3 regions of the Leptothoe sp. ISB3NOV94-8A genome follow, and region 1 is predicted to be linked to each of the others. Evidence: riboswitches for the same ligand, from Rfam matches in the RefSeq annotation. Region 1 holds a riboswitch; each other region holds the start of a gene.
What was found. A riboswitch is a leader RNA that binds a small molecule or an ion and turns the genes downstream of it on or off. The one in region 1 is predicted to bind cobalamin.

Region 1 (10,933 bases):
CTTGGGTGCGGCAAAGACTGCGCCCCAGGTGAGGAACGGCAACACCTAGAAATGCAATGGGGCCGCAAAAGGCGGTGACGCTGCCCGCTAGCAAAGAGGCGCTAAAGATCAGATAACAGCGGACCATTGTCATGGATAATCCCAGGCTGATGGCTTGTTCTTCTCCCAGGAGTAAGAGATTTAAGGGTTTACAGGTAAGTTGGGCAATGGCGAGTCCAAAGATGACGACGGAGAGCAAAATCGGTAGTTGTTGCCAGGTGACGCCGCTAAAGCTGCCAAAGGTCCAGTTTAGATAGGTGAGGGTTTGTTCAAGGTGGCTAAAGTGCAACAGGATAGTCACTAGGGCAGTGGTGATGTAGCCCAGCATCAGCCCAAACACTAGCAGGGCCAGGGAGCTACGTATTTGGTGGGCCATGAGCAGGATCAGGAACATTGCGATCGCAGCGCCCACACTGGCGGCTCCGACCACGCTTAGCTCTCCCCACCAGCCAATACTGCCGCCGGTTAAGACAATCAGAGCCGCACCCAGACTAGCACCGGCATTGATACCAAGGACTGACGGTCCGGCCAGGGGGTTGCGGAATAGGGCTTGGAGTTGGAGTCCGCTGATGGCCAGGGCTGAGCCTGCTGCCATGGCGGTTAGGGAGCGGGGGAGACGAAAATTAAGGATAATTTCTTGCCAGGCGGGCTTAGCGGCGGTTCCGCTCAAGAGAACGGTCAGCACTTCGTTGGGGGGAATGGCGACGGAGCCTAGGGCGAGGCTAGCAAGAAATATGATAATGAGCGCCAGGGTGAGGAGGGTAAGGCCACCGAGGTGGCTGATGGAAAGTGATTTAAGTCGGTGATTAGTTAGTTTGTTGAATATTTTTTTTGGCTGGGAGATGGTTGGGTGTTTTGTATGGGTGGAGTTGAGGGTGTAGATTTTGTTGGCCATAGTTTTTGGGTGGGTGAGGTAAGTTTTTAGTGAGATAGTCTTTATGATTAGGAACTTCCCAACCCCCCCTTTTTGAGGTGCACTGCGGAGTTCTTCTCCCTACCCCTCTAATGCGAGGGGCGTGGGGACGTTGAGGTCCCCACATCAGGAGGGTTTCAGGGAGGAAAGCCCTGAGCAACCCCCATCCCTACTCACCGCTCCCCATCCACAATATTCACCCTCCTCACCTCTGTCTCATACCTCCCATCCCCATACAACCGAACCAACCGGAACCCTGGCTGAGTATCATCCATAGCCGCAACCGCTGGTGTCACCTGCAAACAAGTCGACGGACACCCATAAACCCCAATGCCCCTGGCTGTTTTGTGTTGAAATTCATGGTGAATATGTCCAAAAACAACTAACTTCACCTGCGAAAATTGCTCAATCAGCGCGAAAAACTCATCGGCATTTTTCACGCCTATTTGATCTACCCAATCGATGCCCACAGAGACGGGATGATGATGCAGTGCAATTAAAGTGGGCTTGGGCGGATGATGGGTTAAATAAAACCGCAGTTTTTGTAACTGCTGTTCAGAAAGATGACCTTCGCCAAAGGTGGCATCTAGAAAAACTGAATCAAGCAAAATCAGTTGCCATGGCCCCAGGTCAATGGAGCTCAGCCCCTGACTAGCGGGCAGAACCTGGAGTACTTGCTGCAGCATGTCTAAACGATCGTGATTACCAGGTAGCCAGTAGGTGGGAATTTGCAGAGGTGAGAGTGCATCCACCAAATTCCCATAGGCCTCAGCCTCTCCCTGTTCAGCCAAGTCACCCGTCAATAGCAATCCATCAGGCTTACACTGGGTAACTTCCCGTAACACTGCGTTAAAGGTCTGCCAAGTATTACAGCCCCGCAGCTGGTCCGTGGTTTTGGCTAACAAATGGCTATCAGTCACTTGGGCTAAGAGAATAGAATGGCTCATGGTTCTAGCTTTTGGTAATAAACCAGTTCATGGTCAGGTAATAGCTGTGGATGAAAGATCTTAACTAAATCTGCCAGGAGCAGGTGGGGTTTAACGGCCCCACTCTCCCAGTAGTCATTGCCGCCAGTGTCATTGATGCGGGCATTGTTGTTAAAGACGTTGCCCTGCTTAAAGGCATCAAAACTGCCATAGCGAGGGTCGGTTGCGATCGCATCGCCATAACTGAACCAATCTTGACTGACATTTACCCAGACATCAGCTGTCGCCGCCTGGTCAACGACAGACTCAAAGTCAAGCGGTATGGTAACCGTAGACTCATTCTCTTCCCACAGATAAGCAGAACCTGCATCTCTGAGTAACTGGGCGGCATAGCTCTTGCCACCTGGCATGTACCAGGTACCCTCATAACTGAAACCAGAAAAGACCGTTGGCCGGTCTAACAGACCAGCCGTCAGCTCCACTAGAGATTCATACTCAGTCGAAATATCTGTAAAGACCTGCTGAGCTTTAGCCTCCTGGTTAAAGAACAGAGCTGTAAACAACAGCCACTCAGCGCGTCCGAGGGGAGAGTTTTCCACATATTCTCCTGCCAGGACCACTGGCAAGCCTGCCTGTATCAGACGACCGTAGCCATCAACATCCGGGTCGCCTATACCATAGGTCATGATCAGGTCTGGTTCACTCACGAGGAGTCGCTCTAGATCGAGAGTTTTACCAGAGCTAAAGGCTATGAGTTCCCCTTGTTCAATTTTTTGACGAACGCTAGGAGTATACACAAAGCTGAAGTCATCCATACCTACAAGCCCATCTAACTGGTTCAGCAGTTCTAGGTGAGGCAGGTAGGTGGTAGAAAGTGTAACCACTGTATTGACCGGGACTTGTATGACTTGAGCCTCTTCAAACCCTTCTGGAACCGGAGTTCCGCACTGCACTAGCAGATACTCAAAAGTCTCATTAGCCGCTTGCCAGGGCTGAGTAACGGTAACGACCTTGTAGTGGTTGTAATAGTCAACGGAAAAGCCAGTTGCGTATTTAGGCTGAACTTTGTTGGGAAAGTAGTCTGTGGCAGGGTTGTAGTCTGTGACACAGGCAGCATTATTATCAGCTGTGGCAGGTTCTGATGGAAGTTGTCGGCAGCCAGCCGTCGCCAACAGCCCTAATAGCAAGACGGTTGTTACAGACTTTAGAATTGATGATGTTGACGTGGTCGAGCCCCCCCTATAGTCCCCCTTTACAAGGAGGACAGAGTCCAGCTTTTCAAATCGATCCATTGTTACCCCTCTCCCTACTTGATCAGAAAGTTCCTTTCAAACCCACCTGAACACTCCGACCTATGCCAGGAAACCCAGGAAACTCTTCAAACTGCTCATCAAAAATATTGTCTAAGCTGGCATTCAATGCCCAGCTGTCGCTCAGAGGCAACCGTAGCTTAAAGTCCAAGGTTGTTCGCCCATCCAGGGTTTCTGAATTACCCCGATCAACAAAAGTATCACTGATGGAGCGTAAGAATAGAGCCGCGTATACCCCATCGCCGGGTTCATAAGCCACACCTAAATTAAAGCTGTCGGCATTGGTAAACGGCAAAGAATTACCTCGATCATCGGGGTTATCACTTTCCCTAATTTCTGGACGATTCCACGTGTAATTTGCAAAGGCAAACACACCGTCAAGCACTTGGTAATTTAGCTCCGTCTCAATCCCGATGGCCTCCACTCGATCAATGTTTTCGAACCTCATGGTATCACTGTCAAAGTTAATGGCATCCTTAATTTCATTGCGATAGAAGGTAACCCTAAATAAGCCCCGGTCGCCGATTTGTTGATCAATACCTACGTCAAAGCTAATGCCAGTTTCAGGTTCAAGGTTTGGGTTGTTGGTGTTGAATGTGGTCAGAAAAAGATCCGATAAGGTAGGCACACGAAAATTGCGAGCAAAGTTAGCCCGAAAATTCGTGGTATCGGTTAAAGCCACCCGTGTACCTAAGTTAAATGAAGTAAAAGAGTCTTCATCAGCCAGATCGTTAAAATCTTGTCGAATACCGGCATTAACACTGACACGAGAGGTGATATCAGCCTGGTATCGAGCAAAAATACCGGTTTGATTAATGCTTTTGTCATAGGCCTCAGTGGTTAAATCTGTCAACAAATTAGTTGTTTCGTTGTCTGCTTGAACATTACGGTAGTCGACACCGTAGGTAATGTTCTGATTATCAGCAAACTGCCAGGTATGCTGCAATTGCCCACCTAGGGAAATTTGATCGATCCTATCTTCTGAAGGCGTATCAAAACTGCTATCGGCAATGGGATCCTTGAAGGTAAGGTCAAGGAAATCACCAAATAATCGTGCTGTTAGCAATGAGTTATCCCCTTGCCCCAGCTTGGATTCATAGGTTAAATCCAGTAGTAAATTTTCTGTATACTGACTATCGTCTTCAGTCAGTGTATTGAACGCACCAAAGCCGCTAGGAGTCGGCACACCACCAGGAACATTTAAATCTTTGGTGAGATACAATGCCCCCAGACTTACCCGATTGCGTTCATTAAGGTCAGCTGCCAACTGAAAATTAAGATTGTTATAAAGCACCTCCGCATTGCTGCGATCACCCTCAAAGTCTGTTGTGCTTAGGCTAAAAGGAAAATCATTTTCTGAATCGGTACGGTTATAACCGAGTCTCCAATCAATATTGCCAGTGTTTCCCCGCACCTGTAGTGCCTGACTGTTATAGCCAAAGCTGCCAAGATCTAAGCTAGTGGTCACCTCTATGCCTTCTTCTTCCAGCGGTCTGCGGGTAATGATATTGATGACACCACCAATGGCATTGGATCCATACAGGACTGAGCCCCCCCCTGGCAGCACCTCAATTTGTTCGACCGCATCGGTTGTAAAGTTCGAGAGATCAAATCCACCGGCTGCACCGATCTCGTTTATTGGACGACCATCTAGCAAAATCAGGGTTTGAGCTGTTCCACCTCCCCGAATAAACTGACCACTCTGAGAGCCCAACTGACCACCGGCTGTACCTTCGCTCAATATTCCGGGTAGATAGAGTAGGGCTTCATCAACAGTGCGGGCTCCCTGCGTTTCAATTTGCTCGCGATTAATCACATAAACAGGTTGTGTTGATTCACGAACAGTGCCTTCACGACGAAAAGGAGAGTAAACAGGCTGATCAAGGATACTTTCAACAACATTAATCCGAATAACGTCATCTACCTCAGGAGTCTGAGCTAATTCAGATTTTTCTAGTTTGGTTGTTTCTCCAGCCCAGGCAGGTGATGCCAATAGAAAAGATAGAAGCGTTAGAGAAGCAGGGAACTTGGACATAGTAGACATTGGTCTTTTGGTTTTAAGTGTGTATTGTGTGGAGAAACGAACAACCAAAGGATCACCTTTATCCCCCAAACCCTTCTCCTGAAGAAGGAAGGCAGTAAGAGAGGAGATTTTTTGAGAAAAACAAATTCTTTCAAGCCAAAAATTCTCTCCTTGAGGAGAAGGAGAGGGATTTAAGGTGTGGAGGCCAAAGCAACTTGCAGACAAAAGTTAAGGCTAGAGCCATGCTTCAGATGACTATTTAGCTATGCCACTGAAGCTAAAGACCGTATGCATAGACTCTAGTCAATTCTGTTTCAAGGGCTATAGACATATCGACAACAAACTCGCCGTTGGAGCCTGGACCGGGCAAAAAAGATTTGATTCACATCCGTACCTCGCAGATATTTTAAGTCACAGCATCGGCGGGCGTTCTGACTGAGAGGCATAAACAAAGTTTAGAACCTCTTTCACAGCTGCGGGACAGTGGTAGATTTTCACTACGCTTTCCCCATTAACTCCAGTGGCTGCTCCCCACTAGAACCGATCCAGAGTAAAATCATATCACACTGATCTAAACTGAGATGTTCAGATTAGATAACTAGATACTGTTGGCCTCCTCAAAAGACTTTTGCCTGAGCCACCTTGTGAGCGACCTTGATAACCAATGCCTATCCAGGTCGCTCCCCACCATTCTATGAATCTGCAACGGCGATCATTAATCTGTTTACTATGCCTCAGCCCAGCTTGACTATTAAAGCGACGTATTCGACCTTGAGTGCATCTGAGCTGTTGAGTAAAGTAGCACCGCAATATAAAATGCCGAATCCTGTCTCCTGCGAGTTTTGGCATAGGGGGCTCAATGACACCTATAAATTATCTTCCGAAAAAGATGATTTTATATTGCGGGTGTATCGACACAATTGGAGGACACGCTCAGAAATAGAGTTTGAACTAGCGGCACTGATGCACTTACATAAGCAGGGGGCAGCTGTTGCTATTCCTATTGAAAGAAAGCAAGGAGGGTTTATTACCCCGATTATGGCTCCAGAAGGAGAACGATACGTTATTATCACTCAGTTTGCCCAAGGAAATATCTTAAAGTTTAACGATCCAAAAGATGCAACTCTCTTTGGTCAGGCAGTGGCAGAAATACACAGTTGTTCTTCAGGATTTGAGTCTAATGCTAGCCGCTATACGCTAGACCTCAAACATCTTATAGATGAGCCTTTGGTCAAGATCCAACCTTATTTAGCAGAAAGGTCCTCAGACTGGGAGTTCTTAAGTGAGTTAGCCAACAGTCTTTTTACAATTGTTAATGCTACAGAGGTAGGTAAGTTGGACTATGGGTTTTGCCATGGTGACGTTCATGGAGAGAATGCCCATGAGCATGGTGGCAAGGTCACACACTTTGATTTTGACTGCTGTGGTTTAGGTTGGCGCGTTTATGATCTGGCCACATTTAGGTGGGTGATTAGGCTGCTTGGCAAAGAAGATGCCCTATGGTCAAGTTTTCTAGAGGGATATAGGTCAAAGAGAGAGATTTCTGATTTGGATTTAAGTCTTGTCGAACCGTTTATTGCCATACGAGATATTTGGTTCTTTGGGCTTAATACCGGTCATTCCCTGGCCCAGGACTGGCTCAATGATGACTATATTAATTTTCATCTAAATTTTCTCAACCAGATATCTGAAAAGATCAGCTCAGGTAACTAATTAGACCTAAGGGTGGACAGGCTAATCGCTCGCAAGCGACTGGACAAACTGTTTACCACAATCCTTACAGAGATAACACTGCTTTCCTCGACGACGACCATTTTTTGATAGCTGTTTTGACTGACAGTGCGGGCATATCATTACTTTCATTACATTGGTGGCACGATCATTCCCAACATGCGGTTCTAAATATGACACTAGTAAGTCCTCAATCTGCTGTGTCAAGCGCTGACGATGCTCTTGGTCAGAGGTGTGTAGAGCCTTCAGAATCAAGGCATTAGAACTGTGCACACACACTTCGGCCAGAAGGTCACATTGGGCTTGCCCTAAGGATGAATTGCGCTGTTGTAGAATGTTGGCCAGGAAGTCAATGGCTTCTTGGGTCATGCTGTCGTCAATCGACTGGAACATATCGCGAGCGGTGTAAAACTGGACAAACACCACTCTAGATACGGGCTGCTCAAACAGCTCTACTGCTGAAGATATAAGGGCATGAATCATTGGCCGCAGGGGTAGCTGCACAATTTCTGGCGTATTAATATGGGCCCAAAACTGCTTGACGCGTTCCACATGGCGCAGCTCCATCGCGTTAAAAATAGCCGCTTTATCTGCAAAAAACTGATACACAGACCCAATGGCTGTCCCAGCTTTCGCTGCAATTTGATGGGTGGTGGCAGCGTTATAACCAACCTCATCAAAAACTGCCGCCGCCGCATCTAAAATTTTTTCCACCCGCTCTTTGCCCCGCTCTTGCTTGGGCTGTCGACGAAGATTTTTTGACAAATGCGACTGGTCTGTCATATTTTTAAAACACGACGGATTCCTCACAATTTTATAACTAACGGAGACCCCCATGAAGTCTATGCTTTTTGGTGCGCCCTGGTTATTGGCGCACAGGTCTATGCTGGCAGTGGATCAACCGCGCAAAATGTCGCTGTATGGCAGTGACTACGTGATGTGGAAGGATGCCATTGGAGACATTCATGCACTGCCCAATGCTTGCCCTCACATGGGAGCCATGCTGTCAGAAGGATGGTGTGAAACCAACAGCGGCACCAGTACGGTAACCTGTCCATTTCATGCCCTTGCCTTTGATGGCAAGGGCTGTACGGTATTGCCTGGGTCAGGTAAGAAAACGCTGCCTCAATTAAAGCCGTTAAAACTCTTTATTCAGGGCGATTTTATCTGGTCCTATGGGGATCATCAGCCAAAAATTGGGATTCCCACAGTGTTGGATGATGTGGCCAAAACATATAACTTTGTGGGTCATACCGCTGATATCAGGGTTGAAACTGATTTACTGACGATGCTGCTCAACATGCATGACTATAACCATCAAAACGGTACTCACCGAGATTTATTTCGGATTACTGAGGTAGAATTTCATCAGTTTGTTGATCAGGGGCATCGCTCCCATGCGTTTTATGAAATGCCCACTGAACCTTATTCTCTATTAGAGAAAGTGAGAAAGCCAGATCTCTTTCTATTGCCTAATAGGCTGAAAGCTCACCTGGAGAACCATTTTCCATCTTTGGTTATTTTTCATGGAGAAACTCCATTGGGTAAAATTGCTCAATGTCATCTCTTTATACCTGAAGCGGAAAACCGAACTCGCACATATATCTTGTTGTTTGGTCAGGCAAAACACCCTCTATTTAATCTGCTAGGTGACAGCTTTCTTAACTTTAGCAAAGTGGTTGTCGAACAAGATGCAGATATTCTGGGCAAAATTTACTCTGATACACCTAGAAAAATCAAGCTCAACAATGAAGTGGGTATGGACTGGGTACGTCGTAACTTTGAAAGTTTTCCAACTGTTGTCGAACCTAATCTTTCAAAGTAATGGAAGGTAACAAGCTATATTGAAATTTTGCTTAGAGATTGTTATCTTCTGACCATTTTTTTAACTCTTCTAGAAAGCCTAGGGCAGTACAACCAAACGTTGTGATTTCGTAAGCCACGGCAATGGGTCTTGTGCTGATTACCTGGCGTTTCACGAGTCCTGCGTCTTCCATCTCTTTAAGACGCTGGTTCACCATTTTCTTGCTAGCACCGCCAATCTGACGAGCGAGATCATTAAATCGCACGGGGCCATCTTTGAGATGCCAGAGAATTGAGCCTTTCCACTTTCCCCCTAAAACTCTCATTCCTCGTTCAATGGAGCAAGGCTCCAGGCAAGGCTCAACTGCCCGTTTACGACCATGACTATCGGTTTCAATTTCTATGGCCAAGCCCATGACTGGTTACTAAAAGTATACTGGTTGACTATCGTATCTTAGATTTGTACGGTATGCGTGTCTGGTTTTTATTCCTTAAAGGAACTCCCATGCACGATATTCATCTGTATACGGCTTCAACGATGAACGGTTGGAAGCCACTGATTTTTTTAGAGGAAGCAGAGGTTGGCTATGAACTAACGCCGATTGACTTTAGTCAAAAAGAACAGAAGTCTGATTGGTATATACGGCTGAATCCGAACGGACGTATTCCTACGATTGTGGACCGAAGTAATGATGATTTTGTTGTCTTTGAGTCGGGGGCCATTCTCTGGTACTTAGCGGAGAAATATGGGAAGTTTTTACCTGAGGATAGAAATTTGCGATCGCAAACCCTCCAATGGCTTATGTTTCAAATGAGCGGAATTGGTCCCATGATGGGGCAGGCCATGTATTTCCAGAGAATCGCCGAACCTCAAGGACATCGAGATGAGTTTGCCATCAACCGCTATGGGGCAGAGTCACGCAGACTGCTTGAAGTGTTAAACAACCAGCTTGACAATAAAGATTATCTTGTTGGTGATGACTTTAGCATCGCTGATATCGCTATGTACCCGTGGGCAAGATCTTATTATTGGGCCAAGGTTTCGGTAGATGGGTTAAACAATCTAAAAGCCTGGTTTGAACGCATCGATGCTCGACCCGCCACTCAGCGTGCCCTTGAGATTCCCAAGCCGTTTCCTGCCTTCTTTGGCAAGGGGGATGTGGCAACATCGGAAGCTGCTAATGCCAACCGTTTCAGAAGCGATGTTAAGTAATAATTTTATAGTCTTTATCTCTGTCTCAAGATCAAATAGTTGATGAAAACTTTCCAAAGACAATGGTCGTATTGTGACCACCAAAACCGAAAGCATTAGATAGAGCAATGTTCACGTCACAGCTATGGGGTTTGCCAACCGTATAGTTCAGGTCACAGTCTGGATCAAGAGATTCCACATTAATAGTAGGAGGAACAACATTGTATTGTGTAGCGAGGATGGTTGAGATCGCTTCAATCGCCCCCGCTGCCCCCAGTAAGTGACCAGTCATACTTTTCGTGGCAGATAGCTGCATCTGATAAGCATGCGTGCCAAAAACCTGTTTAATAGCGTTCGATTCTGCCACATCGCCTAATGGTGTTGAGGTGGCATGCATATTGATGTGATCCACCTTATCAGGGGTAATTTGGGCATCCTGCAATGCCCGTTTTAGTGCCAGAATCACACCAGCACCTGATGGGTCAGGGGCCGCGTAGTGATAGGCATCGGAGGATGCACCAAATCCCAGCACTTCGGCGTAAATCTTTGCTCCTCGGATCTGGGCATGACTCAATGTCTCTAAAACAAGCGCACCAGCCCCTTCACCGAGAACAAACCCATCGCGTGTAGCATCAAATGGACGGCTCGCTGTCTCAGGGGTGTCATTACGGGTCGAAAGGGCACGCATGGTAGCAAAACCGCCCACACCCAGCGGTGTAATCGGCGCTTCACTACCACCACAGACAATCACATTGGCATGCCCCTGTCGTAATAGCAGCACTGCATCCCTAATTGCATCATTTCCAGTAGAGCAGGCGGAAACAACGCCGTGATTAGGTCCTTTTAAACCGTATTGCATGGCAATCATGCCAGAGGCCATATTGCCAATCATCATCGGAATCATGAAGGGGGAAAGGGAATTAGCCCCCTTCTCTAACAAGACTTTTGATTGGGTTTCAAGCACCTGCAGTCCCCCAATACCTGAACCAAAGACAA
Region 2 (10,933 bases), on a different contig from region 1:
ATCTCTAACTACAGGCCTTTTCTACATCACCCTTCGTAATGGAAAACGCATCAAACTCTCCCCCTTCAAACTCACCGGTTACAGTCACTTGTTCCCCGACGGTGATGTGACGAGTGGTGTTATCTCCACAAACGTCGTAAGAGTCAACAGTTATAGAGCGATCTTCCGTCTTCAACTGAAATCCGTCTTCCCACACTCGATACACTTCACCCACAAAGGTAGTATCCTGCGTCTGGGCAGTGGCAAGCTCACCAATAAGGATGCCGGCAAACACAAAGAAAGAACTTACAATAGTTAATTTCATCAGATACCTCATCTGCCATTGAGAATTATTAATTGTTTTTTAACCTTAATCAACTTTAGATGAATTGAGAATGACGTTTTTTTATCGTTTACATTTATAAAATCTCAGATTGCTGCAACACAAATTTCCAATATTCAAACAATTCGACGGCTCAAAGAGATACAACGCAGTTTGACTTCGCCTTACTTCGATGAACTTCGCCTGACATCTGGCCTATTGGATCTGCTTCCGTCAGCTACACCATACTCATGGAAAATTCATTGAAACTATTGCCAAACTGGCTCCATAGACAGATGAGGGTTTATGCAGGTAGTAGCTATGTCCAAGTTTCGTCGACAACTTCGCAAGGAAGCAGAACAGTGGTGGCAAGAAGGTGTCATTACCGTAGATATCTACGAACAACTGTCGGAGCGTTATAAATTTGGTGAGATTGAACCAGACGCCCAAAATCAGTTTATAGCTATTTTGTTAGGCCTTGGTGGCATCTTGTTGGGGTTGGGGCTAATCACCTTTGTGGCTGCCAACTGGCAGGTTTGGTCCCGAGCATTTCGAGTGTGCTTGTTGATGGTGCTGTTTGTTGGGATCAATGCAGCAGGGTTTTATTTATGGCGACGACCCTCTCGCCATAAAGGGTTACAGCGGTTGGGCCACGGTCTTTTATTAACAGGGGCACTATCGCTGGGTGCAAATATGGCCCTGATGTCGCAAATGTTTCACCAAAGTGGACAGGCCTATGAGCTTTACTTTTTCTGGGGAATAGGGGTGACCTTGATGGCCTACAGCCTCAGGCTCACATCCTTAGGTGTAATGGCTTGGGGACTTATGGCGATTAGCTATGGTTCATGGGCTGTTTCGACTTTCTGGCCAACAAACTCTAGCTGGCTAGAGTTCCCCATGAGAATGATGCCGCTGATAGTCTGTGGATTATTTGTGCCATTGGCCTATTGGTGTCGGTCACGGGTGGTGTTTGTTCTGGCTGGATTGGGTTTTGCAAGCGCATTTCCCCTAGCTCTATTTTCCTATGATGTCACCAATGGACTGTTGGCCATTTCACTGCTGCTGCCAGTCGCCTGCCTATGGAGCTATGACCGAGACGTGTGGAGATTTACTCCCCGTTCTATTCATACTCGACCAGATCCGTTTCAAACGGTGTCACGTAGCCTGGCTATTACGGTGCTGAGTCTCACACTCTATATCTTTTCATTTAAGGCTACCTGGGCCAGCCCACACCTATTTCAAGATGATACGTTGACCGAGTTGTCCTGGTGGTTTGTGAACATCGTAGTATTTAGCGTTTTTGCGGGGCTAGGATGGCTGCGACTGCGACACCAGCTGAGACATGGGAATCTCTGGCAAGAACAGTCGATCAATACCGTTACAATCGCCCTGATACTCATCCTATCTACCGGAATCGTAATTACCCACATCTCCCTGGGGGATATCAACATCGTTGCAACTATTGTCGTTAACATTATGTTGTTCTTACTGGCGCTGGCCCTGTTGCGGGATAGTTTAGCCTTAGGCGTACGCCGCACCTTTTGGGGTGGAATGGTGTTGTTAGTGTTAGGACTACTCAGTCGCTTATTTGAGTACAACACTGACTTAATGTTGAAGGCCGTTGTATTAGTACTCTGCGGCATCGGCATAATTGTTGCAGGGTTATGGTTTGAGCATCGACTTAAGCATTCATCAGCACGCCTCAGTCAAGCTTAAACCTGATTTTTGCAAACGACACTTCTTGAACAACAAAACAACATTTATCATTGATCGTTTTTTTAGGTACTGTCCTATGTCATCTTCGTCATCTCAACATCCCGACATTAAAACTCTGGTTAAGCCTGATGGTAAGCCAGTGCCCATCCAATCGTTGCCAAGACGTAGACTACCCGGTTGGCGATTGTGGGCTCCCCTACTGATTCAGACCGCAATAATTGTCGCAGTGCCTGCTCAGGATGTCTATACCTCCGCCACAGGCACATCTGTTACGCTACAAACTGCCCCTGTCGATCCCTACGATTTTTTGAGAGGGTATTACCAAACCCTGCGTTATGACATTTCCCAACGTGAGACGTTGCGCACACTTCCGGGTGGCGAGAAGTTTTTTGAGGACTATGACTATCAGCCTCAGGCCTTTTTTGTTGTCTTGGAAGCTCCCAAAACAGAGACTTCGCCTCCAACTCCCTGGCAACCCATTCTCGTCAGTGAAACACGACCTGACGATCTAGACACTAATCAGATTGTTCTAAAAGGTCAATACGCTAACAATCGAATCACCTACGGTCTGGAGCGTTACTACATGCCAGAGGATCAAAGAGTAGATATCAATGCACATATTAATGAAACTCAATGGCGAGATCAAGAAGCTTTTGTGGTAGACATCAAAATCGATAGCCATGGCAATGCGGTGTTAGTAGGACTATGGGTAAATAGCACTAACTATCGTTTTTAATGTAAGGAGATATCTTTGGGTTAGTCCCATTGGTGTTGTCGAGCTTCATCGACGATCCCTTGGGCCTCTTCGAGGGGAATATCATAGCGAGTGCTCAAGAGTTGGGGCATGCGATCGCAGGCACGATTGGGATTCACATCTGGTTGCTTGGAATAAGCAGGCAATGCAACATTACATAAAAAAGGTGAAGGTTTCACCTCGAGTTGAAGCGGTTCAAGATTTAGAACTTCTCGTAAATTTATAAAAAATAGCAAGGCCCCGCTGAGGTTAGCATCGCTGAGGTTGGCATCGCTGAGTAGGGTACAGTTGAGGTTGGCCCCGCTGAGGTTGGCATATCTGAGATCGGCCCCGCTGAGGTCGGAATATCTCAGGTCAGCCCCGCTGAGATTGGCATACCTAAGGTTGGCCCCGCTGAGATTAACCCCACTGAGGTCGGTACTGATAAGGTCGGCCCCACTCAGGTTAGCGCCGCTGAGGTCGGCCCCGCTGAGGTTGGCGCCGTTGAGGTTGGCACTTATAAGGTCGGCATATCTCAGGTCGGCATATCTCAGGTTGGCCCCGCTCAGGTTGGCACTGATAAGGTCGGCGCTGATGAGGTCGGCCCCGCTCAGGTCGGTCCCGCTCAGGTCGATTGCCTCTGCATTTCTGTTAGCAATGCGGAAACGGAGAAAAAGGAAAACTCCACCGGCAACCATTGCGAGCGTCCCAATCCCCCTGATGAGGGTTTGACGATGTGGGTGAGCAAGGGTGACTCTTTCGTTGTGGGATAGGCGACCGTCATCTGGCTGAGGTTGACGAACGGGGAGTAACCAAAGCCACCACACTAACCAGAGAAAGACTGGAGTGGCGATCGCTCCCATCACCCACCCCTTGTTGATGCTTATCTTTGGTGGCCACTGCTTGAATCGCTCTCGCATGCTTGAGACTCCCTCAATGTTGAGCCCATTATCGCTCCCATCATTCGGGAACGCCCTAAATATTTATGCGCGCTTAACCACCCCATTTACGCCAAGGCGTATTCTGCCTTTTTTGTGCTTTTGCAACCAATGCGGGTTTGAGCCATGGTCCATGGACTTTTGAACTAAGTCGATGGGCCATGGCTCACCATCAGGCCTATGCAGTTCCTGCCATAGCTTGAGTAACGGTCTCTTTATCCAGCTCAGAGCCAATGACCACTAGCCGAGTCTGACGAGATTCATCCGCTTGCCAGGGGCGATCATAAAAGTGATCAAAACGCTGGCCTACACCTTGCAAAACTAGTCGCATCGCTTTGTTTGGGACAGAGACAAAGCCTTTAATGCGATAAATCTCTTGCTGCTTCACCAATGATTGCAAACGTTGCACCAAAACAGCAGGTTCAAACGCCTTATCTAGCTCAACATAAACGGACTCCAGATGATCGTCATGCTCATGCTCTTCTTCATGATCATGATGGCTGTGACGACTATCCAAGTCATCTTCAACAGCGGCATTAAAGCCCAGCAAAATATCTGGGCTAATCTCACCCTGCTGACAAGGAACAACCTTAACACCCGTGGGTGCCTTCTGTTGGAGCCATCGTTGTACCTTAAGACGGTTATCCTCCGACATCACATCGGTCTTAGTCAGTAGCACCATATCAGCACAGGCTAGCTGATCCTCAAACAGTTCCTCAATGGGTGTCTCATGGTCTAATGAGTCATCTGCCTGTCGTTGGGATTCTAGGGCCTCTAGATCGCCAACAATTTGACCCTTGGCAAGGGCATTGCCATCCACCACCGTCACCACACCATCCACGGTTGCGCCAGTCCGAATTTCAGGCCAACGAAATGCCTGCACTAAAGGCTTCGGCAGCGCTAACCCTGAGGTTTCAATGACAATACAGTCAATGTCTTCTCGTCGCTTTAGAAGAGTTTGCATGGTAGGCAAAAACTCTTCTTGCACAGTGCAGCATAGACACCCATTAGCAAGCTCTAGAATTTTAGTATCAGGGGTCTCATCTTCATCACAGACCTGGCAGGATTTTAGAATTTCTCCATCAATGCCAACTTCTCCAAACTCGTTGACTAATACAGCGATGCGTCGTCCCTGGTTGTTTTGCAATAGATGACGCACCAGCGTAGTTTTACCGGAACCTAGAAAGCCGGTGACTACGGTAACAGGAATTTTATGCATTGGTTTTTCCTAACGACTAAAGATTCAAGATTTTGTGCAAATTTGGTTTGGTAGAGGTGCACATTGGTGCACCCGTCAGGATGCAGACAACTGATTCTGATCCTGCATTGGACGTACAGCAGTGGGTTCCTACAGAGGAACTATTTATTTCTAAAAAAGCTCTTTCCTAAATTCTCTCCAAGCAAATTGAAGTCAAGTATGAAAGAAAGCTAAAAATAACAAACAGGATAGTTTGAGATGTCTAGTCGATCTTTTACCTTTCCTTTTGGAGCTACCATGTACGCATAAGTTGCAGAGTGGGCAAATTCAAGACCATGTCTACCTTTTGGGACATTATCTTCCAGATACATACACAGTACCCTTTAAGAGGGTTCACAGTAGATCAGCGTAGGTTAAGCGAGCAAAACATAATCCATCATCAGTGTGGACAGAAACGTACCGCCCACACCGCAAATAATAAAACCAGCAAATCGCAGCGCTGAACTTTCGGGTGACTGTTGGAATAGGCGACTACCCATCCCATAGGCAGCTGTTGCGATCGCAAGCTGAATCAATGCAAATCCTAGCAAATAAGCCATCAAAGGACCCATTTCAGCACCAAAAATGGATTCTCCGTAAGCAAATCCATGGAACAACCCAGAAATGGCAGCTAAACCAGTGATAATTGTGCTATTTGGCCGCTTTTTTAGGGCTAGTAGTACACCAAAGACAAGCACTGAGGCAGAAATTACCAGCTCAGGAAGCGGCAAATCAATGCTCACCAAATGAATTCCTGTACCCAAAAGAGAGGCTAAAACAAAGGCAACAGGAATAATTAAGTTGCGACCAATGGCTGCTGCTAACAACCCTGAGGCAATGACAAACACTAGATGGTCTAATCCAATGACCGGATGACCAATACCGGATAAAAATCCTTCAATGAAATTACCGGGTGTCTTTCCACCTAACGGATGGTGAGCTAGGGCAGGCAACCCATTGAGGAGAAGTGCTGTGATCGCAACAAGCGCAATCTTGCCTGAACGACAAAGATTCTTAACCTTGAAACCCTTCAAGGCGACTAAAGCATATAAACCCATCTGTACCTCGCAGATCAATAAAACGGCAGGTTGACCATCGGCGGGCATTCTGACTGGGAGGTATAAAACTTCCTTCACAGCTGCGGGACAGTGGCAGATTTTCACTGCGCTTTCCCCCTTTCCTCTAGCGGCTGTTCCCCACTAGAACCGATGCTAAGCAGATTAAATCTACCACCTTCGCCTTCGCTTTGGATATCAAAATTGCATAGGATTAACTATTTAGGATTGGCATAGAACGTTGTTTCTTGGCCTTTCTGTTAGAACTATACCCATACCCTGTTGTAGGTCCTATGCCATTTGCCACGTCATCTCTTCCCCTGCCCGTAACGGCACAAGTTCAGACTCAGTCAGAGGCACTTGATCAGGGATGCGCCACGTTGTTTTGACCAAGGTAATTTGCTGCGTATTGCGGGGTAGTTGGTAAAAGTCTGGTCCATGGAAGCTGGCGAACGCTTCTAGTTTATCGAGGGCGTCAACGCTCTCAAACGCTTCTGCATACAACTCCATAGCATGCAAGGCCGAATAGCAACCGGCACAGCCACAGGATGTTTCCTTATTGTTGCGATCATGGGGGGCACTATCGGTACCCAGAAAAAACTTAGGATTACCCGAAGTGGCCGCTTGCAAAATTGCCCGACGATGCTGCTCATGTTTCAAAATTGGCAGGCAATAAAAGTGGGGGCGAATTCCCCCTTGGAAGAGCGCATTACGGTTAAACAATAAATGCTGCGGTGTGATGGTTGCAGCCACATGGTTATGGGCCAGAACAAATTGCACAGCATCTGAGGTGGTAATGTGCTCAAGCACGATACGCAGGTTGGGAAATCGCTGCTTAAGTGGGAGCAACTGTTGCTCGATAAATATCTTCTCACGATCAAAAACATCGACCCCTTTATCGGTCACTTCCCCGTGTAACAATAGGGGCATGTCCACCTGCTGCATGGCAGCAAAGACGCGATCGCACTTACGAATATCCGTCACACCAAAGTCTGAATTGGTTGTTGCACCGGCTGGATAGTATTTAACCGCTTTAACAAACTGGGAGGCTTTGGCCGCAATGATCTCTTTGGGGTCTGTATTGTCAGTCAGGTAGAGGGTCATCAGCGGCTCAAATTGTTTGCCAGCTGGAATGGCTGCGATAATGCGATCTCGATAGGCTGCCGCATCCGCTACCGAGCGCACGGGGGGCTTCAAATTCGGCATAATGATGGCGCGGGAAAACTGACGCACCGTATGGGGCAAAACCGCTTTCAGCATCACACCGTCCCGCACATGCAGATGCCAGTCGTCGGGTCGAGTTATGGTAAGCTTTTGCATCTTTTAATCATTAAACAAGTAGCAACGTGATTATAGTGTCCATCCACTATGGAAAGCCATCTAATACTCAATCCCTATCTGGGCTGGAATACCTGCACTGATGGGGTGCTTGATGCGATTCATTTCTGTCACCAAATCAGCAACATCAATTAATTCCTGGGGCGCATAGCGTCCGGTACTGGCCACATGACAATGGTTAGGACGAGCCTGAATGCCTGCCATTACAGGTGTCAGATCTAGCCGAGCTTTTTTGAGCGCAATGTGTAATTCATCCAGAACAACCAGGGAAATATCGGGGTCCGCAATGAGCTTGGTTGCCGTTTGCCAGGCCTGCTCCGCCATCCGCTGGTCTTGATCCGGGTCCTGGGTTTCCCAGGTGAACCCCCCACCCAGGGTATCGATACTGATGGGAAAACCCTGTTCCTTGAGCTTTTCCAACATGATGCGATCGCCATCGGGAAACGCACTGTCGTTTTTAATAAACTGCACCACAGCCACCCTCATATCATGGGCTAAATGGCGATAAACCAGGTTCATGGCACTACTGGTTTTACCTTTACCTAATCCTGTAAACAAAAGATACAGTCCTTTTTCATTCCCTGCGCGGTTGGCACGGGACTGATCTTTAGCGGCTTTTATCTTCTGTAGACGGGCTTGCTCTTCTGACGTATTTTGTGGGGTGTTCTGTGGGTTGGTCATAGTGTTTCCTCAATGTGAGCTTCGGCATCTAATACAATGGCCCTCAGCTGTTCTAGCATTTCGGGTGAAACCTGTTGCCATAATCCTCGCTGGTGGGCTTCTAACAACCGTTCTGACATATCCCGTAACGCCCAGGGATTATGGGTCTGGATAAAGCGTTGAACGTTGTCGTCTAGAATGTACGTCTCGGCAACGCCAGCATACATAAAATCAGCCACCGCGTGGGTTGTTGCATCATAGGCAAAGAGATAATCCACCGTGGCAGCCATCTCAAAAGCGCCTTTATAGCCATGGCGCATCACCCCGGCAATCCATTTAGGATTGACAACGCGGGAACGGTAAACTCGGCTGATCTCCTCGGGCAAAGAGCGAATTCGCGGCTGTTGGGGGCGGGAGTGATCACCAAAATAGGCTGTGGGATTTTTGCCCTGGGTGGCGCGCACGGCAGCGACTAGGCCCCCCTGAAACTGATAATAATCGTCAGAGTCCAATAGATCATGTTCTCGATTATCTTGATTGTGCAACACAATTTGCAGCTGCCCTAGCCGTTGTTGAAAGACATCGGGAACGGAGGTGGAGCGCAATTTGCCGTTACCCGGCTGTTGTTGCTCCGAAGACTCTCCTGTGCTGGGTCGCCCATAGGCATAGCAACTCCAGTTAATATAGGCCTGAGCCAGGTCGCGATCGCTACTCCAGTTTTGTGCCTCAATCAGTCCCTGAAGTCCGGCACCATAGGCCCCTGGCTTAGACCCAAACACCCGGTACTGGGCACGAATATCGGCATCCTCAGCACTAAACCCCAGGGACTGCCAATGGTCGGCTTCTTGCTTTACCTGGGTAGCCAGGGGATTCATGCCAGACGGTTCATCCAGCGCTGCCACCGCTGCCACCGCTGAGTTAAACAAATCAATCAGGTTAGGAAAGGCATCGCGGAAGAATCCCGAAATGCGCAGGGTAACATCTACGCGGGGGCGTTGCAGCACCGATAGGGGCAGAATTTCAAAATCCACCACCCGACGACCCACCCCATCCCAAACGGGGCGCACTCCCAGGAGAGCCAGGGCCTCAGCCATGTCATCTCCGCCCGTGCGCATGGTGGCCGTGCCCCACATGGACAGACCCAGGGTTTTGGGATAGTCTCCCTGCTCTTGGGTGTAGCGCTCCACCAGGTTCTCTGCGGCTCGACGACCCACATCCCAGGCACTTTCCGTCGGCAGTCCCCGAATATCAACGCTGTAAAAATTCCGCCCGGTGGGCAGCACATCCGCCCGTCCCCGCGTCGGTGCACCAGAGGAACCGCTGGGCACATAGCCTCCATTTAAGCCGTGGAGCAGGTGGGTGATTTCCTCGGAGGTTTGGGTGAGTTTGGGCCAGAGCCACTGGCGGATCCAGGTAAGTTCTGCAGTTGTTTTAGGACCGCAGACGAAATTCTCTTCCTTAGCCAGCAATTGTTCCACTAAGCAAGCCGCCTGGTGTTCTAGTACTTCAACGGCATCACCAACGGTGTAGAGAGTTGCCAACCGCTCAGGCTGCAACAAAGTATCTGGTATCTCCAGATCTTTGATAACAGTGCCTAAATCTGCGGTGAGGGGGTCAAAATGCAGATCCCAGCCCCAGTCGTCTGCGATCGCACGGGTTAACCCCTGACGACCGGGACCGGGCTGCCGGGCAATGGCCACCATCAAATCCCGCAGCTGCCTGCCATCGGGGCACAGACCTAAAATATGCAACCCATCACGGATTTGAGCTTCCTTGAGATCACACAGGTACCCGTCTGTTTGGGTAATAAATTCGCTAAAGGCATTTGAATCTAACGATTGATCATTGCGCCGCGATCCAGGTTGCTTTTCTTGGGAGAGTTGCAGCTGTGGCAAGATGGGAGCCAGACCTGGCAACAAACTGAGATCCTGTTGTAGATTTGCTTGGGTGACCAGGGAACAGATGCGATCGCGAATTACCGGAAGTCTTTTTGGATCTAACGACTCCGCATCATAATACTCATCAATCAGCGCCTCCAAGCGATGCAGCGAGCCATAGAGTTCAGCCCGAGTCAAAGGTGGCGTCAGGTGATCCAAAATCACCGCCTGCGCCCGACGTTTTGCCTGGGTGCCTTCCCCCGGATCGTTGACAATAAAGGGATATAAATGGGGCATTGGCCCCAGGGCCACTTCTGGATAACAGGTTTCAGACAGGGCCAAACTCTTGCCCGGCAGCCATTCCAAATTGCCATGTTTGCCCACATGGACAACAGCTTGGGCTCCCCACTGGCAACGCAGCCAAGCATAAAATGCAAGATACCGATGGGTGGGTTCTAAATCTGGCGCATGGTAGTTCAGCGACGGATCATCGTCATAGCCCCGAGAGGGTTGAATGCCGATAAAAATGTTACCCAGTTGAATGCCGGCAATGGGAATATCCACGTCAGGGTCCACCGCTCCCCAGCGGTCAATGACACCCTGTTGCACAGCCGCAGGCAGCATTTGAAAATACTCTTGATAATCTTTTGCTGAGAGAGTTTGATGCACAGGGCGCATGCCTTGCCCTTCAGGATCATTGGTAATGCCCTGGGTAAGCCAGTCGATCAAATCTGCACCGGTGGCCGATAAAATTTCTTCTGGGGGAATAGTGCCGGGGGTAACGGTATAGCCTGCTGACGTTAGCGATCGCAAAATCTCCAAACAGCTAGCGGGAGTATCCAGCCCCACCCCATTGGCCAAACGACCATCTTTGTTGGGGTAGTTGGCCAGAATTAGTGCCACCTTGCGCTGCTGGGGTGCCGTGCGCCGCAGCGTTACCCAATTAGCTGCCAGGTCAGCAACAAACTCAATACGATCAGCCTTCGGCTCATAGGCCATCACCGTCGTCTCCAGCTGAGGATGATCCGTCTGCACCGCCTTAAACGACACCGCCCGACTAATGATGCGGCCATCCACC
Region 3 (10,933 bases), 520 kb from region 1:
TTGTAGCAGAATCGAGGGTAGATTTCCTTGCGGTCACCATTGGCAATGTTCATGGGCGGTATCACAGTGAACCCCGGTTGGATTTTAAGCGTCTGGCCAAGGTGCGTCAGCAGCTCGATATTCCGCTAGTGCTACACGGTGCGTCTGGCCTACCGGCTCTGATGATTCAACGCTCAATTGAATTGGGAGTCTGCAAATTCAACGTTAATACTGAGGTTCGACAAAAATATCTTCAGTTTTGGCGAGAATATGGAAAAACTGATTCTAAACGTGATCTCTTGGATTGTCAGAAGGCATCTACAGGTGCCATGCAAGAGATTATTGCTCAAAAAATTAGGTTGTTTGGCAGTGCTGGCAAAGCCTAGTAAAGCAGGGCTTACAGAGCCAATATGCTTGATAGGGGATCTCCCCCAGCCCTATTAAAGCCGTTACGCAGCACCCGTGCGCCCTGCCCCCCGCAGGCTAAACGCAACTGATTCAACACTGAACCGGAGTTTATTTAACCCCAAGCGGGAGCTTTGTTACATAAACTGATTAATTACGATATGGATTATTTTTGTATTTGAGTAGCTAGAACAACACCTAGAGTAAGTTTAAAGATTGAACTCTACTTTAAAGAGTCTTCATAGAAACATAAAAATCAATGGGTTGTTGCGGTGGAAACTATAGTGAAAACCTTTGAGCTTCATAGGATTTAGATCCGGATACTAACCTGAACTCAATCGAGCTATTTCACTATTTTCGAAATACTTTCTAGTTGTTGCCTTAGTGAACTTTTGCCTTAAACATTTCAGTACACAGTTCTAAAGATAGATTAATCTAATCCTATGAAATTGTTGATATTTCAAAAGCTTGGCCGTTATTTTATCCTGTCATCTATGTTGTTTCTCAGCAGTAGCTGTTCTTTGTTCTCTCTCGAACGCATCGGAGATCGGGGAGACTGCAAAGATATTAGCAATGGGATATCTCAGAATGATGCCCATTTCCTAAGAAGTAAGCAAGACGACATAGATATTGAGAAACTGTTGACATCTCTTGAGAGTTGGAATAGTACAACTCGCTATAAATCCCTTTTAATTCTCATTTCTAATACGGACCCGACTACACTCTTGCCTAATCTCAGGATAGCTCTCCAAGATAAAGATCCAAGGGTCCGAGCCACCAGCATTGAAGGACTGGCTACGGCGGCTGCATCCCAAGAGACACTACTGTCTGAAGTTCTTCCAATCTTGACTCAAGGAACGCAAGATGAAGATCCAGGCATCCGTTTAAGTAGCTTCGATGGACTAACCGAAGTTGTTGTCAGTCATCAGACGCTGTCTCCTCAATTGGTCCCCTTAATTGCCCATGGGTTGAAAGACAGCAGTGCTTGCGTCCGTGCAAAAACTGTATTCAGTGCGGACTGGCTTATATCCGTACTAGATTCCTCTAATGCTGAGATAAAAGCTATGATTTCAGACTTAATTACAGTCGCATCAAGCGATTCTAGTGTTTGGGCTCGGCGACATGCTTTGGGTGCACTGAGTGATATCAATGTCGCTTCAGAGGAAATCATTCCTATGGCAGTTAATGTTTTGAAACATCATCCAGATTCGACTGTCCGTTCTGCTGCAGCTTATGCATTGATGGAAAAGGAGGCAAATCCTGCCTCTACAGAAGCCCTACTTGCAGCCATTAATGACGAAAATTCACCAGTTCGTATTCGGGCAACCGCTGCTTTATTTGCGCAACAACCGACCTTATTAATAAGCCAAGATGCCTTATCTACTCTATCTGACACAGGGCTTGGAACAGCTATTTGGTATGTGAAGCAACAGCTAGACGATTTAGATGCGACAGACGAGTCGAAAGCTGATGTGCAAACGGTCTTTAATGCTTTGGCTGCAGAGTATAACTCCCGTCCAAATAAGTAAGGCCGTTGTTCCGTATGTACCTGCTAGTAATCCATTGTGTATGTATTTTATAGGAAATCATGCAATTAAAAATCATAAAGGTCCTATTTGTCGTATAATCCTTCTCGAAGGGGAGTAGCTATCGGTTTAGCCGACATCTCTGAATCAACATACTGGTGATGAGCCTGGTTCAGAGAATGATAGGGAATTTCCACTAGTCATTAGCGAGACCTTCACTAAATCTGCTGACGCGGATTTGGTGGAGTCTTGTGCCTCGTCAAATTCGTGCCAGAGACCGTTGTGATCTGAGGAATTTGAAAGGATGCTAGCTGCATTTACGGCCAGTCTGTTATTGATTACTATCTCTGAGTTGGGTGATAAGACCTTTTTTATTGCCGCCATTTTGGCCATGCGCCATCGTCGCCGCTGGGTATTTGCAGGGGCGGTTGGGGCATTAGCCCTCATGACAATACTCTCCGTTTTAGTTGGGCAGGCGGCATCACTGTTACCCGACTCAGTGGTTAAATGGGCTGAGGTTTGTTTATTTATTGTTTTTGGTATTCGGCTGCTATATCAGGCTAGCCAGATGGCAACAACAGGAGACGAAGAGAAAGATGCGGCTGAAGCAGTAGATAGGGCAGAAAAAAGCAAGAGAAAACCGAAAGAGACTCCCTTGGCAATTATGGCCGAGACCTTTGGGTTAGTCTTCGTGGCGGAGTGGGGCGATCGCACCCAAATTGCTACCATTGCTCTGGCCGCAGCCAATCCACCTGGCGGAGTCGTGATGGGTGCCGTCCTGGGCCATGCTATTTGTGCAGCCATTGCCACTAACTGTGGTCGCTGGCTCTGTGGCAGGGTTTCAGAACGTACCCTGACTGCATTAGGTGGAGGACTGTTTTTACTGTTTGGCAGCTTGGCTCTGTTCATGCCTCAAGCTTAATTTTTGAGGGCAGGGGGGATAGGACAGATCATCTTATCCCCCTGCTACTTCATCCTGAGAACCCCCAGTAGGATTCTATGACTAATCAATCACGTAGGCTGACACGAACCGTTCAAGCTCTAGGCTGGGTAAGCTTGCTGACTGATTTTGCCAGCAAGATGGTGTATCCACTAACACCTTTTTTCTTGACGAGCATGCTGGGTGCTCCAGTTTGGACAGTGGGGCTGATCGAGGGGATTGCTGAGAGCACGGCCAGTATTTTGAAACTGTACTCTGGCTGGCTGTCGGACTGGGCCGGTCGGCGCAAACCTTTTGCGTTGGCCGGTTATAGCTTAGGGGCATTGTCTAAACTAGGGTTAGCTCTGTCGGGAACCTGGGGCCATGTGTTAGGGGCACGTTTGTTTGATCGGATTGGCAAAGGATTACGAGCTGCACCACGGGATGTTCTAATTGTTGAGAATTGTACTGCTGCCCAACGGGGACAGGCATTTGGCTTACACCATAGTTTGGAAACGGTGGGTGAAGTGCTGGGACCGCTGGTGGGTTTTGTCTTTTTGCAACACTCTGTAGGAAATTATCGAGGCGTGTTTGCGATCGCATTTTTCCCAGCGCTTCTGGGTGTTCTGATCTTACTAACTCAGGTCAAAGAACAACGTCCCCAAACTAGAAAAGCACGTCCCCAATTTACATTACAAGGATTAAGCCCCACCTATCGACAGTATTTACTAGCAATTATTCTCTTTAGTTTAGGAAATTCATCGGATGTTTTTCTGTTATTACGGGCCCAAGAGCTGAGCTTTACCGGCTCTACACTTCTGTTACTATACGCAGCTTTTAACCTGGTAGCCGTTTCATTAGGACTGATCGCTGGTCGTCTATCTGACCAAATAGGGCGACGACCGCTACTCGTCAGTGGATATCTTGTCTTTGCTATCACCTATCTTGGATTTGCCCAAGCTGAGACGCCTGCTATTATTTGGTTACTGTTTATGTTATACGGCCTCTATGGCACTCTAACGCGGGGTGTCCAAAAAGCATTTGTTGCCGATCTAGTACACCCCAACCGACGAGGCGCTGAAACCGGCACCTTTCATATGGTAGTTGGTTTGTCCGCACTACCAGCCAGTCTCATCGCTGGCTGGCTCTATGCAACAGTCTCTACAGCGGCTCCTTTTTATGTCAGTTCTGTTGCTGCGGTGATCGCCACACTATTGCTAATGCGAATGCATTTGCCATCGTTAGAGTCAGGGAATCGAGAATGAGCCGCACAGACAGCACCGCAAATTGAATTAACATTCCGTGTTGTGCGTAGTCAGAATGTGCTAGATTACTGGGCGTATCGGTTCTAAGGGGAAACAGTCCTTAGAGGAAACGGGGAAAGAGCAGTGAGAATCTGCCGCTGTCCCGCAGCTGTGAAGGAGGTGTTGCACCTCTCAGTCAGAATGCCCGCCGATAGTTCAACTCATGTTCTACAACATCTGCGAGGTACGGATGATGATTTTAGTGCGTAATTGTAACTATGTTGCCAGGGGAAATCTCTACAATGCTCTACCCTAGGCATATCTGGCTACATAGCTATGAAGTGTGCCTGTTAATTTTGGGCATCTATTAGTTATCTAATTAATTTTTTGAAAAGCTGTTGGCCAGTGTGTCACGGATTGTTATGCCTGCAAAAGGTATGAACAATCTATTGCTCTTAGCACTGTCTAACCCGTTCTCAACAGATCATTTTGAAAAAAGTTAAAAGCATCGTGCCATCCATTATACTGCCGCCTGAAGCACTCATGTTGCAACAGTATCTGCATCGCCCTGGATGTATTCCTGCGTCGGTTCATCCGTTTGTGAAACAAGCGGCACTTACGTTTGTTTCACAAACGGCACTTACCCATAAGATGCGGAGCCAAAAGACCTTTGGAAAACCAGCCAGGCGATTTCCATGGCGGGGTTGGTTGATGTTGATTGGATGTACGATCGCATCTCTCTCTCAATCAGTGACTCGCCGCATGCGTCGATGTTGACAACGGCAGTTCTCTCATCGTATGTCCATTGCCCCAGTGGGCAACCGCCTCCATCCTAAAAATGAGAATAGTTACTAACATGAATATTTTGTCATTGCTTGTTGCCCTCCTAGCGATTTTGCTGGTGGTTGACATCGTTGTTTATCTGCTGACTCCCCGCACCCATGGGTCATCATCACTGATGCGGTTTGGGGTTGTCGGACTGCTCAAATCATTGCGAGAAGTACCCACATTTCTATTAATGCGTTTAGCCTTTGGGGGTGGCCTGTGTCGCTTCGGCGTGTTCCGTGCCGTGCGGGCTGACTCGCTAGACTTGGGTGAACGGCCCCTTTCAGATAACGGACAAAAGATGGTCGTGGCTAGCCAGGCCCTTCTTGCATTAAACTGGTATCCGTCCAGTGCCACTCCACAGCAGGGAAACTCAGAAACATGATCCCTTCAGCCTAGGCAAACTGGCAGCAGGTGCTTGTCGCCACTAATCTTTCCCCTCGAATATAATGCCTGGAGCGGCTTTCTAGCCGGGGGCGAGGTGCCGTTGTATGTGCAAATCAAGCTAACTCATCCATCAAATTGATGCACGAGTGCTGTCTTAAAATGGCTGAGCCAGATCGGTGGCATAGACCGTTTTCCAAGCTTTAACGGTGTCCTCGCCAATTTTGCTATCGATTGCTTCGCCGCTATCAGTCACCAGTCGAATATCAAGCGTTGTCTCTGGTGCATTTTGCAACGCTTGGGCTAACTCATTGCTCACTGAGAACACATTATTTTGTCCATCAATTTGAAACACATCGCCATCAACTTTAATGAAAAGTTGAATGATATTTCTGGCGTTACTAAATTCTGAGCAACTCAAATCTGGAGAAACCCGAAACGACCCGCTGAGACAGTCGCGATCGCGAATAATCGACAGCACCCGAATAAAATCACGACTCCAGAGGCTCTGCACCTCAATTCGGGCGGTTGTATTCAAAAAGCGATCGCTAAAGGAATGACGGTCAAATACCCCAACAAAGCTGCCTTCAAACGGATCATTGATTTGAACTGGCTCTGACCAAGGTAAATTACGGTGGGTTCCTAATGTGGCCGAGTCGACAACAGCTAGCCCAGCGGCAGTGGCTGCACTCGTTATACAGATACTCCCCAACAACCCTAAACTAATCACTAAACGCCCAATCATAATAGAGCGCCTCTGCTTTATGAGACTCTACTTTGACGATAGCACAAGGGATTGGAAACAGTTGAAATATGAGCTTTCTCTTATTAGTTGCAATTGAAATTGCAGGCTTCCAGATGATCTACCAGATGATTTATGTCTACTTAGCTAAACCCATGCCCCAATCATCTTTCAACTCCAACCATTAAATCATAGCCACCCATAAAACCTATTCCATGCTTATAATCAGAACTCGTTGATTCTCAACATGACTAAATGAAAAACCTTGACACCTCACAAACCATTGAACTGCTCAATCAAATTATGGAATTTGAGCTAGCTGGTGTGGTGCGTTATACCCATTGTTCTTTAATGGTTACTGGGCCCAATCGCATTCCGATTGTAGATTTTTTCAAGACTCAGGCAAATGAATCTTTACTCCATGCCCAAGAAGCCGGTGAGATTATTACTGGGCTAGAAGGCCATCCCAGTCAGCAAATCTCAGCTATTGAGGAAAACAACCGCCACTCGGTTAAAGACCTCCTGTCAGAAAGTCTAAACCATGAGCAAACGGCATTAAATATGTACAAAAAGCTCCTAGATGTGGTCCAAAACGCCAGCGTTTATTTGGAAGAATATACCCGTACCAAAATTGGACAGGAAGAAATGCATACACTCGAGATCAAAAAAATGTTGCGTGATTATAGTTGAGCTCGTGGAACCGTTGCTTAGGTAGTTTGGGGGCCTATCTTAACGCGATGGGCTACCAAGCCCTATGTGGTCAAATCGTCGATGCCACATTAGTACCGGTGCCCAAACAACGGAATCGTTGAGACGATGATAACGAGATCAAAGCAGGCAAGGTGCCTGAGCCTTGGCAGGATAAGCTTCATCTACTCCAAAAGGATGGGAAAATTTGGGTAGTGGGTCGCAGCATTCTAGCCGCTTACCAAATTTTAGAAGACGTTAAGTTGTACATAAATCAGGCTTATTGGGTATAAATCTCAAGAAAGGCCTATGCTTAGAAAGCTGATTTTTAGCGGGGATCGATGGTAGGGCGATTGCGATCGCAGCCGATCTTGCCTACGCTAAACCTGGGATTACACGCATATTTCACGATCACAGGCTGGCCAAACGGTATGAGGCCCTAGAGATGATAAGTGTAAGTATTAAGCCAAAGTACCCAACCCTATCACCTAACACCCGAACGGATATGTGAACCGACAAGTCCCTCAGGTTTGCTTAATCGTCTGCTGAGCAAACTAAATACAGTTGCTTCCCGTGGCGCAGGCATTATCAGTCACGCTCCTAAATTCATAAAATCACCTACAAATTGCCGTAGATCCTTATTGACAATTTTTCTTATTTAGGTGATGCTAAGGTCATCTGTCTGAGCATGTATGAATGCGGGAGGCATGCAAGTAATGGTGGGTCGAGAGATTGAATCGTTAGTCACGATAGTTATCACTCTTTTTCTCTGTTTAATAGTTAACGTATCCCCTGCTGTTGCCAGTGTCACTGATGCCACAGTATGGAATAATTTAGGGCAACAGCTTTTTAGCCAAAAGCGTTATCCAGATGCTTTGTTAGCGTACAATCATGCTTTATTAATTGAACCAGAGTATTCTCTTGTTTTGGCAAATCGCTGTGGTGTTCTCAGTCAACTGCAAGAATTTCATCAAGCCTTAGTATCCTGTGATTTAGCCCTTGAAATCAATAGTCAATGGGGCGCACAAGGCTCCGCTCTCGGTTGGGATAACCGAGGGGATGCCCTTTTCAACCTGGAAAGGTATCAAGATGCTCTACATTCATTTGAACAAGCCTTGATGCATAATCCTGGCTATCAGAACGCACGACGAAATCGTCAGATTGTATTGAGCCGACTAGAGCAAATCGGTGAAAAGCCGTAAAGATTACATATTTCTGGAGAGCATTAGTTTATGTGGGATCCTCCTGCCATAATTGACATAAATCTGTTGTTAATTCTGTCCCCAATTACTGTTGCGATCGCTTGGAGCATACTAATTTCTAAAATTCTCAATCTATAATTTTCTTCACAGTTATTAACATCCTCGAAAACAATTCTTGAAGTCACACAATCCATGACTCTGAACAATGAATCACTTTATTGATGTTGCCGTTGCTTTTTTAGGTGGCACTATTATCTCGGTCAAAGGTGGCTACCGTGTATTACAACATCCCAAGAAGGGGCATATTTTTAATCGGCTAGCTGATGCTCGTTGGTTTTTAGCTGTTCATTGGTGTGATCAATTTCCAACACCAGCGGGGATCTTAACCCATGATGGACAAGTTACCTTTCAAAATCATGCGGCTTTGGCCTATGGAGACACCGTGTTTTTACCCATAAAGTCCAGGAAAGCTATCTTCAATCACTGTTTAACGTTGACACCTGGAGAAGTCGTAACTTATACAATTGAGGACTCTTCTCAGACTGATAAACATGAGGTAGAAATCATGGGACTAGATATTGATCCCCGGTATGGAAGAGTTGCCCTAGTAAAAACAAAACAGTCAGGTTCCTCGGCATCGTTTTAGAGTCTTAGTTGAAATATAATCTACGGCACTAACCAACAGCAGACAACGTGGGCATAAACGTGAGACTAGACATGGTTTATCTCTCCTTTCTGGCACAAAGCACAACATAACCTAAGTTGCTGCCATGACGGATAAACGTTTCTCGCATAGAGAGAATGCGCTGACGGAGAACCGGACGGGTGAGCATATTCCAACCCATGGTTAGTAGAGTCGGTACGCCTTCCTCTTTAGCAATACAGAGAGGGTTAAGCAGTGCCATAGGACCACTGTTGGACTGCTCTACAGTGAGTCCTGCGGTTTGACAAACATCCATCCATCCCTGCATGGACAACGGGGCGGCATTCACCCGAATAGTGGTGGACAGGTCTCGATGAATAGCCTCAATATTAGAATCACTCGCCCGCGATTCGTGACTAAGAAATTGACCATTAGGTTTGAGACGATCGCAAATGCCAGACAAAATTTTAACCTTACCTGCGGCAGACTGCATGGTCAAAATTGCTTCTGCTAGCACATAGTCAAACTGTTCTGTAATTTCCTCTAAATGGAAAATATCTCCCTTAATAACACTGACCTGGTCAGTTAAGCCAGCAGCAGCAATATTGGCTTGGGCACGAGCCACACTGTCAGAATTTTTCTCGATGCCCACCACACGTACTCCGTAGCGCTGCGCCAAGGAAATTGCACTGAACCAAAGCTTGCCGCCAATTCTAGAACAGTTTCACCAGGCTGAAAGTCAGCCCAGGCAAAAAGCTGTTCAGTCGCTCTATATCCTCCTGGGCGAAGAGCCTGTTTACCGGCAGTCGCTAACACTTGATGGGCTGGGGCAGTTTTCAGATCTATCTGAGCCATATTCATTAGCGCAAGACAATACCCTGAATATGCCAAAGAACTCTATCTTATTCTATGAGGTAGCTCATACACGGAGCATCCACTTAATCCAGGAAAGCTTGGCTCGGCAGGAAGTTAGGACGAAGAAGTCAGGGGCTCACTACCTTTCGACAAGAAAATTTTTTGGTTGAAATATTTTTTATTTCAACCAAAAAATAACCGAGTGAACACCGCAATAGCCAAATTCTGAAAAAATCCAAAAGTCTCATCGAGCAGAGCCCACATAAAGTCCTTTGGCTGCCAATAGCAATTAGAATTCAGCTATTCCAGGTGAAAATAATTATACAGTTAATATTGAGAATTAGTCCTATATAGCAAACCACCGGCATCATATTCAGTTATGGGTTAACCAACAGGAAAGCCCTAGCTGCGGGAATATTCAACAACGCAATGCTGGTCTACTTTATAGTTTTGTTTAACAAGCTCTACACTGGTCATTATTGGCATTTCCTGACGACACCGTAAACACATCCAGTAGAGACCTGTTGCACGAACATGGCGCAGCAAACTCCCAGAACAGCAAGGACAGGCAACCATATGTTTCACCTTAATTAATAGGATTTATTCTCAATAATAACGTATATTTATTAAAGTGACTCACCTTTAGAGAGTTGAGAACTACTCACCAATAAATTTCGAGGTGATCTGCAAATCAGTATCCTGAATAGCTACAGCAAAATCATTAGTAATTTTTGATTTATGAGTTAATTATTGAGAAAATATTGCAATAATACGAAAAGCAGATTGTTTTCTTTTAACAACGTATATGCAAACTTACAAAGTGAACCTTGTCAATGAAAAGTACGGCATCAATGCAATCATTGAGGTGCCTGAAGATGAGTACATTCTTGATGTTGCCGAAGAGGAAGGAGTGGACTTACCTTTTTCTTGCCGTGCTGGAGCCTGTTCATCCTGTGCTGGCAAAATTTTAGAAGGAGATGTTGACCAATCAGATCAGTCATTTTTAGATGACGATCAGCTATCTGCTGGCTATGCTTTACTTTGTGTCACCTATCCAATGTCTGATTGCAAAATTGAAACGAATTCGGAAGATGAATTGTACTAGTGATTTCAACGCCTAAGTATAGAGGCAATAGGATTAATATGCCGATAAAACAATTGTTTCTATACTCACATACAGGTATCGCTCTAATTGATTTATGCCGTTGCTGATTCAGGAGATAAATCGATGTAGTAAGATTTCCCTAAATCAGAATTTTTTAAATACCTTTTCCTGAGAATCAGCAACGCCAACTTCAGCTACTCTGAAGAAGTATTCTCATCATTTGAGTCCTCATCTTCGCCCTCACGGGCTTCTAGGGCAGCTTCTGCTAGGGCTAAATTTTCTTGAGCGGCTTGGAAATCAGGCTCAATTTCCAAGGCACGACCATAGGCAACAATGGCGTCTTCATATCGCTCTAATTCAAAAAGTACTGTGCCTAAGTTGTTGTGAGCCTGAGCGTAGTTAGGGTTAAGCTCTATC

Region 2: linked by a shared signal. The riboswitch ahead of SPB21_RS33290 (HupE/UreJ family protein) and the one ahead of SPB21_RS06510 (TonB-dependent receptor) in region 1 are both predicted to bind cobalamin.
Region 3: linked by a shared signal. The riboswitch ahead of SPB21_RS08830 (hypothetical protein) and the one ahead of SPB21_RS06510 (TonB-dependent receptor) in region 1 are both predicted to bind cobalamin.

Annotation. Positions count from the first base shown of each region.
Region 1 is NZ_JAXSQW010000001.1:1,490,165-1,501,097, reverse strand. Features, by position in the region: gene SPB21_RS06525 (iron chelate uptake ABC transporter family permease subunit) at 1-934, opposite strand, end outside; gene SPB21_RS06520 (phosphodiesterase) at 1,126-1,899, opposite strand; gene SPB21_RS06515 (ABC transporter substrate-binding protein) at 1,896-3,170, opposite strand; gene SPB21_RS06510 (TonB-dependent receptor) at 3,193-5,223, opposite strand; cobalamin riboswitch at 5,616-5,771, opposite strand; gene SPB21_RS06505 (phosphotransferase enzyme family protein) at 5,866-6,924, shown strand; gene SPB21_RS06500 (TetR/AcrR family transcriptional regulator) at 6,946-7,725, opposite strand; gene SPB21_RS06495 (Rieske 2Fe-2S domain-containing protein) at 7,778-8,767, shown strand; gene SPB21_RS06490 (winged helix-turn-helix transcriptional regulator) at 8,799-9,161, opposite strand; gene SPB21_RS06485 (glutathione S-transferase family protein) at 9,251-9,958, shown strand; gene fabF (beta-ketoacyl-ACP synthase II) at 9,990-10,933, opposite strand, start outside.
Region 2 is NZ_JAXSQW010000003.1:277,490-288,422, reverse strand. Features, by position in the region: gene SPB21_RS33315 (hypothetical protein) at 5-304, opposite strand; gene SPB21_RS33310 (DUF2157 domain-containing protein) at 623-2,017, shown strand; gene SPB21_RS33305 (GDYXXLXY domain-containing protein) at 2,094-2,753, shown strand; gene SPB21_RS33300 (pentapeptide repeat-containing protein) at 2,774-3,670, opposite strand; gene cobW (cobalamin biosynthesis protein CobW) at 3,867-4,907, opposite strand; gene SPB21_RS33290 (HupE/UreJ family protein) at 5,300-6,031, opposite strand; cobalamin riboswitch at 6,006-6,150, opposite strand; gene pyrC (dihydroorotase) at 6,272-7,300, opposite strand; gene SPB21_RS33280 (cob(I)yrinic acid a,c-diamide adenosyltransferase) at 7,361-7,999, opposite strand; gene cobN (cobaltochelatase subunit CobN) at 7,996-10,933, opposite strand, start outside.
Region 3 is NZ_JAXSQW010000001.1:2,010,996-2,021,928, reverse strand. Features, by position in the region: gene SPB21_RS08850 (class II fructose-bisphosphate aldolase) at 1-365, shown strand, start outside; gene SPB21_RS08845 (HEAT repeat domain-containing protein) at 828-1,913, shown strand; gene SPB21_RS08840 (TMEM165/GDT1 family protein) at 2,215-2,832, shown strand; gene SPB21_RS08835 (MFS transporter) at 2,910-4,094, shown strand; cobalamin riboswitch at 4,156-4,300, shown strand; gene SPB21_RS08830 (hypothetical protein) at 4,584-4,850, shown strand; partial or broken gene SPB21_RS08825 (SAM-dependent methyltransferase) at 5,029-5,157, shown strand; gene SPB21_RS08820 (hypothetical protein) at 5,440-6,027, opposite strand; gene SPB21_RS08815 (ferritin-like domain-containing protein) at 6,280-6,714, shown strand; gene SPB21_RS08810 (tetratricopeptide repeat protein) at 7,428-7,913, shown strand; gene SPB21_RS08805 (hypothetical protein) at 8,119-8,559, shown strand; partial or broken gene SPB21_RS08800 (SAM-dependent methyltransferase) at 8,636-9,417, opposite strand; gene SPB21_RS08795 (2Fe-2S iron-sulfur cluster-binding protein) at 10,217-10,516, shown strand; gene SPB21_RS08790 (tetratricopeptide repeat protein) at 10,711-10,933, opposite strand, start outside.